DNA from 2 places in the Raoultella sp. genome. Region 2 is predicted to be linked to the other one. Evidence: predicted binding sites of a transcription regulator. Region 2 holds the regulator's gene; the other holds the start of a gene.
The links. The regulator LexA, encoded in region 2, represses DNA repair genes until DNA is damaged. The targets are predictions, from matches to a motif close to TNCTGTATGTACATACAGNA.
Positions count from the first base shown of each region.

Region 1 (4,939 bases), on a different contig from region 2:
CATGCGAGAAAAGAGCTTTCTCTCCAGCCCGAGTGCGTGCGCTTTGACGTTTATCGCACCGCTACGGTGCTGGAGCAAAATCAGGGCAGTCAACGAGCCAATGCTTTTTTAATCAGTTTCTGCAAAAAGGCATTGCCGCGTCTTGAACTGGTCGCAAAAAAATACGAGAGCGCGGGTATCAACAGCAATGTATCAACCGCCGTTTTCGGTGGTCATTTTGATACCCGACTCATGCAATATCTGGCATCACGTATGGTTAATCTTGTCGCCAGATATAACCGTCTTCCTGATATGTCGCGCGCCGATGTTGACCTGCTGGCCGGTGACATTGCTAACTTTATTCGTTCTGAGCTGGCAAATATTGATGATTCAGGTTTTGGTGAGCTCAAAACGCTTTACACCTGGTACATGCACGCTGGTTTTATTTCTCTGCAATTCAATGTCACGCCTCCCCATTGGGAGCGCGTGGCAAATAAATACTTCAACAAAGATGATATCGCCCCCGCAGTTATCCGTATGTTTACTGAGTCATGGTGGCGTAATCGTCTGCGTCGTGTCGCATCGGCATGGCGCGAACACCTACAAATTGCAGTCGGCAACGTCAGCAAGAAAAAGCACGCCTACGCGAGTAAAAACTGCGTGACAGACTGGCGCGAGCAGAAGCGCCGCACGCGTGAGTTTCTCAAGGGGCTGGATCTCGAAGACGAAGACGGCAACCGCATCAGCCTGATTGAAAAATACGACGGTTCGGTCGCTAACCCTGCGATACGCCGCTGCGAACTGATGACCCGCATCCGTGGGTTTGAAAATATCTGCAATGAGCTCGGTTATGTCGGGGAGTTTTACACCCTGACAGCACCATCTAAATATCACGCCACGACTAAAGCGGGATACCGTAACAGCAAATGGAACGGAGCCAGCCCGTCGGACACGCAGAATTATCTCACCGGACTTTGGGCGCGAATTCGCGCCAAGTTGCATCGGGAAGAAATCCGCATTTTCGGCATACGTGTTGCCGAGCCTCATCACGACGGAACGCCGCACTGGCACATGCTTATGTTCATGTTGCCGGAAGACGTCGAGCGCGTGCGCCTTATCATCCGTGATTATGCGTGGGAGGAAGACCGCCACGAACTGAGAAGCGATAAAGCCAAAAAAGCGCGCTTTCATGCCGAGGCCATTGACCCGGAAAAGGGTAGCGCTACCGGCTATGTTGCTAAATACATTTCGAAAAATATCGATGGCTATGCTCTCGATGGTGAAACCGATGACGAAAGCGGTGAACTGCTGAAAGAGACAGCCCCTGCAGTATCTGCATGGGCGGCTCGCTGGCACATCCGTCAATTTCAGTTTATCGGTGGCGCGCCGGTGACGGTATATCGTGAGTTACGTCGTCTCGCTGATACCGAGACCGCGCACGGTTTAAGCGTTGAGTTTGCCGCCGTTCATGATGCCGCTGACGCCGGTGACTGGGCTGGTTACGTTAATGCGCAGGGAGGCCCGTTTGTCCGTCGCGATGATTTACAGGTGCGCACGCTGTATGAACCGCGGGCCGAGTTTAACCAGTATGGCGAGGAAACTGTCTGCATTCGTGGCGTGTACGATTCCGCCGTCGGCGCTGACACCCCGATTTTAACCCGGCTAACGCAGTGGAAAATTGTGCCGAAGCGTGCCGTTGATTTGGCCGTTGACGTTAAGGGCGCTCCTGCGCCCTCTCGGAGTTCTGTCAATAACTGTACGGGAGGCGAAAGCGATCCGCCGGGGCTGGATTTATCCAAACCGTTGAGCAGAACTGAAAGGAGGATGTTAACGGCCAGACTCAGGGATAAGAAACGAGTCACAAGGCGGGAGTTTGTCCACGGAACGGGTAAACAAAGCGCTGCAATTGACAGAACAATAGACGATATTCTGCTCGCAACCGGCGAAACCATCAGCCGGGGTGAGGCGCTGCACCTGATATCCGGTGGCAAAAGCTGCATAAATGGCAAATGGTTCCGTGGTTCCGCAACCGGAGAAATTTTCCCGGCAGCACCTTCACACCGGGCACAGGCCAGAAAAATCCTAGAACGAGTTGCGGGGTTAGCGTCAATTACTAAGTCGAGACCGTAACTAATCCATATCCATATCATGCACATACGTCATTTTGTAGTGTCACTTTTCTCTTTCATCTTTTTATAGAGACGTGGTACTGTATATTTATACAGTTTCGCGTATTGGAGGTTGTGTGGATAGAGAGTTAAACGAGCAAGTCATGATTGAACGGGTCGAGATGATTGCGCGTCTGACGACAGAGTGTGTTTGTCAGGAAAGAGATCGTGAAATTGCTTTGAATTTAATTGCGGAAATTGCGAGAGGGAACTTGATGAAAAATAACTCTTTTTCAGTAGTTTTCGCTCCCGCTCCTATTGAACAAAGATTAAAAAAAGGGGGCGAAGTGAGGGTTAACATCACGTTGGATAAAGACCAAAAAATTGGGCAGCAAGTTGTCGATGCTTTCCAGTGCGAATTGACTCGACGGGTGCAATCAATTTTCCCATCAACGAGAGTGACGGTAAAAAAAGGGTCTATGACGGGCGTTGAACTGGTGGGGTTTGACCAAGAGTCAGACCGTGAAGCGTTGGACGGTATCCTTCAGGAAGTGTGGGAAGACGAGAGCTGGCGTTAGTTCCTGAAAAATGTGCAAGCCTGGGCCCTGTGTTTTATAGCATGGGGTTGTTTTTTATGGGGATTACAGATATAGGGTAATCATAAGTTGAGCTCGTATTTTGATGCGCCTTCTATCCAGATGAACAAAGCAGAACACTAGCTGCTGCGCTCATTCGTTACAAGCAGCTATACCGGCAGTCCTGGGCACTTCAAAACTTGGTTCGTGGGTGGTACAAAAAACATTTTTTAAGGATAAACAATAAATTATCCAACTTAACTCGGAGTTCTTGGGGGAGGGGGGTAGCGCGAGTTAAAGCGAAAAGACTTTAGTTTCGTACTATCTACAAAATTTGATACAACCAATTGAAAAAGGTGCGAAAACGTTGTTAAATGCGACGATTTCCTGAGGGGGCGAAATGAAAAAAATAACCAAAAGAGAGAGAGATAGAGATATCTTACGTGCTTATTTACATCGCACGGGAAGAGATATTTTGGAGGCTGGTCGCGCCAAAATCACCCCTATTTCAAAAGCATCTAAAATTAATCGTTGGATCACTGCCCAAATTAAAAGTGGATTGGATTGCGAAATCAAGAGAAATAGAGATCTTTTTCTTACATTACCAACAGTAATGAATTTTTCAAACAATTATCATAGAACAATGCAGGCGATACAAACGATAAGACATCTTACAGGGCGTAAGATGTTTAATAATCAATGTTACCGCCTTTGTTTTGTTGATTTTTCAAAGATACGATACATATCTGCTTCTGCTGCTTTGGTGTTAACGGCGGAGTTATCAAAATGGGATGACTCTGTAAGGAAGCGTTTACGACCAAAAGTTAAATCTTGGGATAAAAACATACTTTCTCAATTCGATGAGTTAGGCTTTTTTGATTTATTTAGTAATAAAGATAGTTTCGAGCTTGAAAAAGAAAAAGAACCAAGCAATATTAGTTTTGTAAAATATATGAAAGGTCATTTGCATGATGATGAAAAAACTCAACATCTGAAAAGAGAAATAAAACGTATCGTTGGGGAAGATTTAGGGAAATGGACGTTTTTGTATAGTGGATTATCTGAGGCTATTACAAATGTTGTTCATCATGCATATCCTGACAATAAAGGGTATCATGAAGATGATAAAAAATGGTATTTGACAGCTTCATATGATGGTGAGAATAGAGTTATAAAGGTGGTTTTTTACGATCAGGGGATAACTATTCCTGGTTCACTACCTGAATCTAAAATTCATGAAAAAGTATTGAGTTATCTTTCTAGGTTACCTCTGGCAGAGCGTAAAAGAGATGAGCAATTATTAAAAGCGGCTGTTGAAATTAAACGTTCTAGCACCGGTGAGATAGATAGAGGTAAAGGCCTGCAGGATTTGTTGGAATTCATCAAGCAAAGAGGCGAAGGCTATCTTTCCATTATGAGTGGTAAAGGACTTTACAAATATTCACAGCACAATAACAAAATTGAGGTAAAATCAGTAAGCTTCACTCTACCTGTTTGTGGTACACTGATAGTATGGAGTACAAAGCTATGATTGTTAAATTGGTTGCCAGCCTCATGAAAACATTGAAGATTGGTTCAGAGTTCTCAAAGGTCCCTAGAGGCCGATACCGTAGCGACGGGACGGCAAGTGGCGAACGTTTCAGAGAGGATTTTTTACGGAATCGTCTTAATTCGCTGCACTCCGGGGAAAAACTACAGATAGTCATCGATGATGATGTCGAAGGATATGGTTCGTCTTTTTTAGTGGAAGGCTTTGCGGGCATGGTGAAATATGGGTACATGCAAGCAAATGAGTTACTTGCTAAAATTGAAATTAAATATACTAACCCTGACTTCGAGTTCTATAAAAAGAAAATAGAACAATATATCAAAGAGGCACAGTTTAATTCAAAACAATATGAACCAACTGCCGAATAATACGATATTTGCTTTAGGTGAAAACTCTAGTGATTTTTCACCTAATTTACTGATTGTTAAGACGGATAATTCAGAAGTCTTGAGTTCCAATCATCCGGTGAAAGATATTGGTACCGTAATTGAGGTTGCCAGTTCGAACATTGTTGATGCAATACAAAACCCACCTAAGGCTCCTCTTTTATCATCTTCGCTTATCACTGCCTTGATAAGCACAACGTGCGCTGCTACGGCTGCATTTATTTATAATAAAATACATTGGCGCTCTGTTGTTAAGAGAGAGGCTAAAACTAAACTTCTTGAGAGCATTTCAGATGTAGTTAACGAATTGCGTACAGATGCAATAAGTTATTGGTTGAAAGG
Region 1 is NZ_JBCNNS010000004.1:1,017-5,955, forward strand. Features, by position in the region: gene ACZAHD_RS00990 (replication endonuclease) at 1-2,109, shown strand, start outside; gene ACZAHD_RS00995 (DinI-like family protein) at 2,225-2,665, shown strand; gene ACZAHD_RS01000 (ATP-binding protein) at 3,063-4,193, shown strand; gene ACZAHD_RS01005 (STAS-like domain-containing protein) at 4,190-4,579, shown strand; gene ACZAHD_RS01010 (hypothetical protein) at 4,560-4,939, shown strand, end outside.
Region 1: ACZAHD_RS00995 (DinI-like family protein) is a predicted target of LexA. The motif match lies at 2,187-2,206, and genes of this name have one in related genera.

Region 2 (4,939 bases):
CGGCGTCAGCCATGATGGGCGAACGGCTTCGATCGGATCGATAGACTCACGCCATTCCGGAACATGCTGGTTCAGGTAAGACATCAGCGGCAGCGGTTCGCCAAAGTTAACATAGCCCTGACCGAGGTTACGCAGCTTGCTCAGGCCGCGCAGCATTTGCGGCAGGCTCTCTTTTTCTTTCGTCGCGCCGCGCAGCTCTTTGGCGTAGGTGCCCACTTCCATCACGTGCTCGTAACCGATGTAGATAGGCACCAGCGTAATCGGACGGGTCCCGCCGCGCAGCATGGCCTGGATGGTCATCGACAGAGTACCGGTTTTCGGATCCAGCAGACGGCCGGTACGAGATCGGCCCCCTTCAACGAAGTACTCCACGGAGTAACCCCGGCTGAACAACTCGCCGAGATACTCGCGGAACACCGTTGAGTAGAGCTTATTGCCCTTAAAGGTGCGGCGAATAAAGAAGGCGCCGCCGCGGCGGAAAATGGGGCCTGCTGGCCAGAAGTTCAGGTTGATGCCGGCGGCAATATGCGGCGGCACCAGCCCCTGGTGATACAGAACGTAGGAGAGCAGCAGGTAATCCATATGACTACGATGGCACGGTACGTAGACAATTTCGTGCCCTTCATGGGCCAACTGACGTACGCGCTCGGCGTTGTGGACGTTGATCCCCTGATACAGACGGTTCCAGGTAAAGCCAAGAACGCGGTCAGTGAGGCGAATCATCTCATAAGAGAAGTTCGCGGCGATCTCTTCCATCAGTGCGATGGCGTTTTGCTGCGCCTTCTCATGGGAGATTTTCTTGCTGCGCGCTTCATCTTCCACCGCGCGGGCGATGGCTTTGGATGCCAGCAGCTTATTGAACAGATCCTGACGCGCCGGCAGGCGCGGACCGACGGCTGCCAGACGTTGGCGGGCGAAGTGCATACGCGCGACGCGGGCCAGCTTCTGGGCGATAATTTTATCGGTGCCGTGTTCGGTGGCCATTCTGCGCAGAGAAACCGGCGGCGAGAAACGGACAAAGCTGTCGCGTCCCAGCCACAGGACGGCGAAGAACTTCTGAATGCCATTCAGCATGCGCAGCGGCGGATTAACTTCGCCTTTTTCGCGCCCTGGCGCACGACCAAACATCACCGACACCGGCACCATTTGCACGTCCAGGTCAGGGTGGTTGCGGTGCAGATCCAGGTAGTCGTGGAACAGCTTAATCGACTCTTCTTTCGGCGCGTAGTAGGTAAAGACGCGCGGGCCGCCGTGGATAAATACGTAGCGCGGCAGCAGCGCGCCGTCAATTTCCAGCGGTTCAAGCGGATCGGGTAAATCGTGCTCCAGACACTGGGCACGCAAGGTCAGCAGGTCCGCCTTTGAATTATAAGGCAGGACGTACATGATAGGACGCGAGGTATCCAGCCCTAATTCCTGTGCAGGTTCTGCGGGAATAGACTTGCTTTTTACCAGCACCCGTAATGGTAAATTCAGTAATTTATAGTAAATTCGTTGCCAGCCGGACATAAACGATGTGAAGCCTCTGGTTAATCATGCAAATGCGCGGCAAGAATAACAGAAAGTGTGCAAAATTTCCGTTGCCACGCGGCAAACGCGTACACTCATTGACGTCATTTACATAAAAAGGTTCTTTTGATGGCCAATAATACCACTGGGTTAACCCGAATCATTAAAGCGGCAGGTTATTCCTGGAAAGGGTTCCGCGCGGCATGGATCAACGAGGCCGCATTTCGGCAAGAAGGCGTCGCCGCAATTGTTGCCGTCGCGATCGCCTGCTGGCTGGACGTGGACGCCATCACGCGTGTGCTGCTGATAGGCTCGGTCCTGATAGTGATGATAGTTGAAATTCTTAATAGCGCGATTGAAGCGGTGGTGGACCGTATTGGCCCTGAACATCATGAGCTGTCCGGTCGTGCGAAAGATATGGGCTCTGCGGCAGTGCTGCTGGCCATTGTGATCGCGCTGATCACCTGGGGCTTCTTGCTCTGGGCCCGCTATCACTAAGCGGCCGCTTTGTGAGATGTCCCGTGTTGCTATGTCTTCCCGATGATCGGGCAACCCCGATGGTTTTTTGTCCGACCGGCGACAATAACCCCTGGCGTAATGGGTTATCAGGGACACAAAATGGAAAGAATCTCCTGATTTTTGTGTGAAATTTGATTCCAAAATCACCGTTAGCTGTATATACTCACAGCATAACTGTATATACACCCAGGGGGCGGGATGAAAGCGTTAACGACCAGGCAGCAAGAGGTGTTTGATCTCATTCGGGATCACATCAGCCAGACGGGCATGCCGCCGACGCGTGCGGAAATTGCTCAGCGCTTGGGGTTCCGTTCTCCAAACGCGGCGGAAGAACACCTGAAAGCGCTGGCGCGTAAGGGCGCGATCGAGATTATCTCCGGCGCATCCCGGGGGATTCGCCTGCTGACGGAAGAAGAACCCGGCTTGCCGTTGATTGGCCGCGTGGCGGCCGGTGAACCACTGCTGGCTCAGCAGCATATTGAGGGCCATTTTCAGGTCGATCCGGCGATGTTCAAGCCGAATGCCGACTTTTTGCTGCGTGTTAGCGGTATGTCAATGAAAGACATCGGTATTCTCGATGGCGATTTGCTGGCGGTCCATAAAACTCAGGATGTCCGCAACGGCCAGGTTGTCGTGGCGCGTATTGATGAAGAGGTTACCGTTAAGCGTCTTAAAAAACAGGGTAACATCGTCGAACTTCTGCCAGAAAACAGCGAATTTTCCCCTATCGTGGTGAATCTACGCGAGCAAAACTTCACTATTGAAGGGCTGGCCGTCGGCGTGATTCGCAACGGTGAGTGGCTGTAACACCTTCTCCACGCAGCATCGTCTGATGCATGATGCTGCGCAGTCTCCTTCCGCTCAGGCTCTTTCTCATGTTTTTTAACGCTGCTGATAAGGCCCTGTGGCGCCTGGCGCTACCCATGATTTTCTCCAATATCACCGTTCCGCTGCTGGGACTGGTGGATACTGCGGTGATTGGTCATCTCGACAGCCCGGTTTACCTCGGCGGTGTCGCGATCGGCGCGACGGCCACCAGTTTTCTCTTCATGCTGCTGCTTTTCCTGCGAATGAGTACCACCGGACTGACAGCACAGGCCTTTGGCGCAAAGGATCCTCTCCGCCTGGCGCGGGCGCTGGTGCAGCCGCTGGGGCTGGCAACCGGCGCCGGCCTGCTGATTGTGCTTTTCCGAACCCCGCTTATCGATCTGGCGTTGCATATTGTTGGTGGCAATGAAGCGGTGCTAGAGCAGGCGCGGCGCTTTCTCGACATCCGCTGGTTGAGCGCGCCAGCATCGCTGGCAAATCTGGTGCTGCTCGGTTGGCTGCTGGGCGTGCAGTATGCCCGGGCGCCGGTGATTTTGCTGATCGTCGGCAATCTGCTGAATATCGTACTCGACCTTTGGCTGGTAATGGGCCTACAGATGAACGTCCAGGGCGCCGCGCTGGCAACGGTCACCGCTGAATATGTCACCTTGATCATGGGACTGCTGATGGCAAGGCGTGTGCTGACGCTGCGCGGTGTGTCTTTCGCCCTGCTGAAGCGCGCGTGGCGCGGAGACGTGCGCCGTTTGCTGGCGCTCAATCGCGATATCATGCTGCGTTCTCTGCTGCTCCAGCTCTGCTTCGGTGCGGTGACCGTCTTCGGCGCTCGCCTTGGTGGTGAAATCGTCGCCGTCAACGCGCTTCTGATGACTATGCTGACCTTCACCGCCTATGCCCTGGATGGATTCGCTTATGCCGTGGAAGCGCACTCCGGACAGGCGTACGGCGCGCGTAATGGTAGCCAACTGCTTGATGTCTGGCGGGCTGCCTGTCGTCAATCGGGAATGGTGGCGTTGGCTTTTGCGGCGACCTATGCCGTAGCGGGACAGCAGATTATCACCCTGTTGACCTCGCTGCCTTCGCTTCAGCTGCTTGCCGATCGCTACCTGATCTGGCAGATCGTTCTGCCGGTGATTGGCGTGTGGTGTTATTTGCTGGATGGCATGTTCATCGGTGCGACGCGCGGGGCTGAGATGCGCAACAGTATGGCGGTGGCGGCGGCGGGATTTGCCCTGACGTTGCTGATGCTGCCGGTCCTTGGCAACCACGCACTATGGCTGGCGCTGGCGGTGTTCCTCGCGCTGCGCGGTCTGTCGCTGGCGCTTATCTGGCGGCGACATTGGCGGCGTGGCACCTGGTTTTCGTAGTGATTTTTGACGTGTAATTGGTTAAAGATTCCGAATAATAAATTTAACTCAGAATTCTCATCTATAGTTAATACTATGTCCGGCACGTAGCGGGCTGTTAACTCACCGAACGATGAGGATTGAATTATGAACAAAGACGAAATCGGCGGTAACTGGAAACAGTTGAAAGGTAAAGCGAAAGAGAAATGGGGCAAGCTGACCGATGACGATATGACCGTCATTGAGGGTAAGCGTGACCAGCTGGTCGGTAAAATCCAGGAACGATATGGCTACGCCAAAGATCAGGCGGAGAAAGAAGTCTCTGACTGGGAACGAAAAAACGATCACCGCTGGTAGCAGTGGGGGTTAACGAATCAACCCTTTGTTATTGCCTGCCCGATGGTACACGGAGGTACCGGCAACCCGGATTTCCGCTGCGGCGATAGCCTCAGCGGGCTTTCTTTTTAATCTGGATAGTATGGTCGTGATGGCAGTGCTCCGGGGTGCTACAGGCTTCGACCTCGACACAACTTGCGCACAGGCCGTGGGCCTCAATCACATTATGGCGTAGCGCAAAGCCCATTCTGGCCGCCAGCGTATGCATAATGTCTTCAACACCTTCTGCGCACTCTTCTTTCACCACACCGCAGCGGTCGCAGATAAACATGGCCGAGCTATGGGTCGGCTGATCGAAAAGATGACACAGCACGTAGCTGTTGGTGGATTCCACCTTGTGCACG
Region 2 is NZ_JBCNNS010000050.1:10,588-15,526, forward strand. Features, by position in the region: gene plsB (glycerol-3-phosphate 1-O-acyltransferase PlsB) at 1-1,509, opposite strand, end outside; gene ACZAHD_RS11085 (diacylglycerol kinase) at 1,639-2,007, shown strand; gene lexA (transcriptional repressor LexA) at 2,227-2,835, shown strand; gene dinF (MATE family efflux transporter DinF) at 2,904-4,220, shown strand; gene ACZAHD_RS11100 (CsbD family protein) at 4,347-4,556, shown strand; gene zur (zinc uptake transcriptional repressor Zur) at 4,648-4,939, opposite strand, start outside.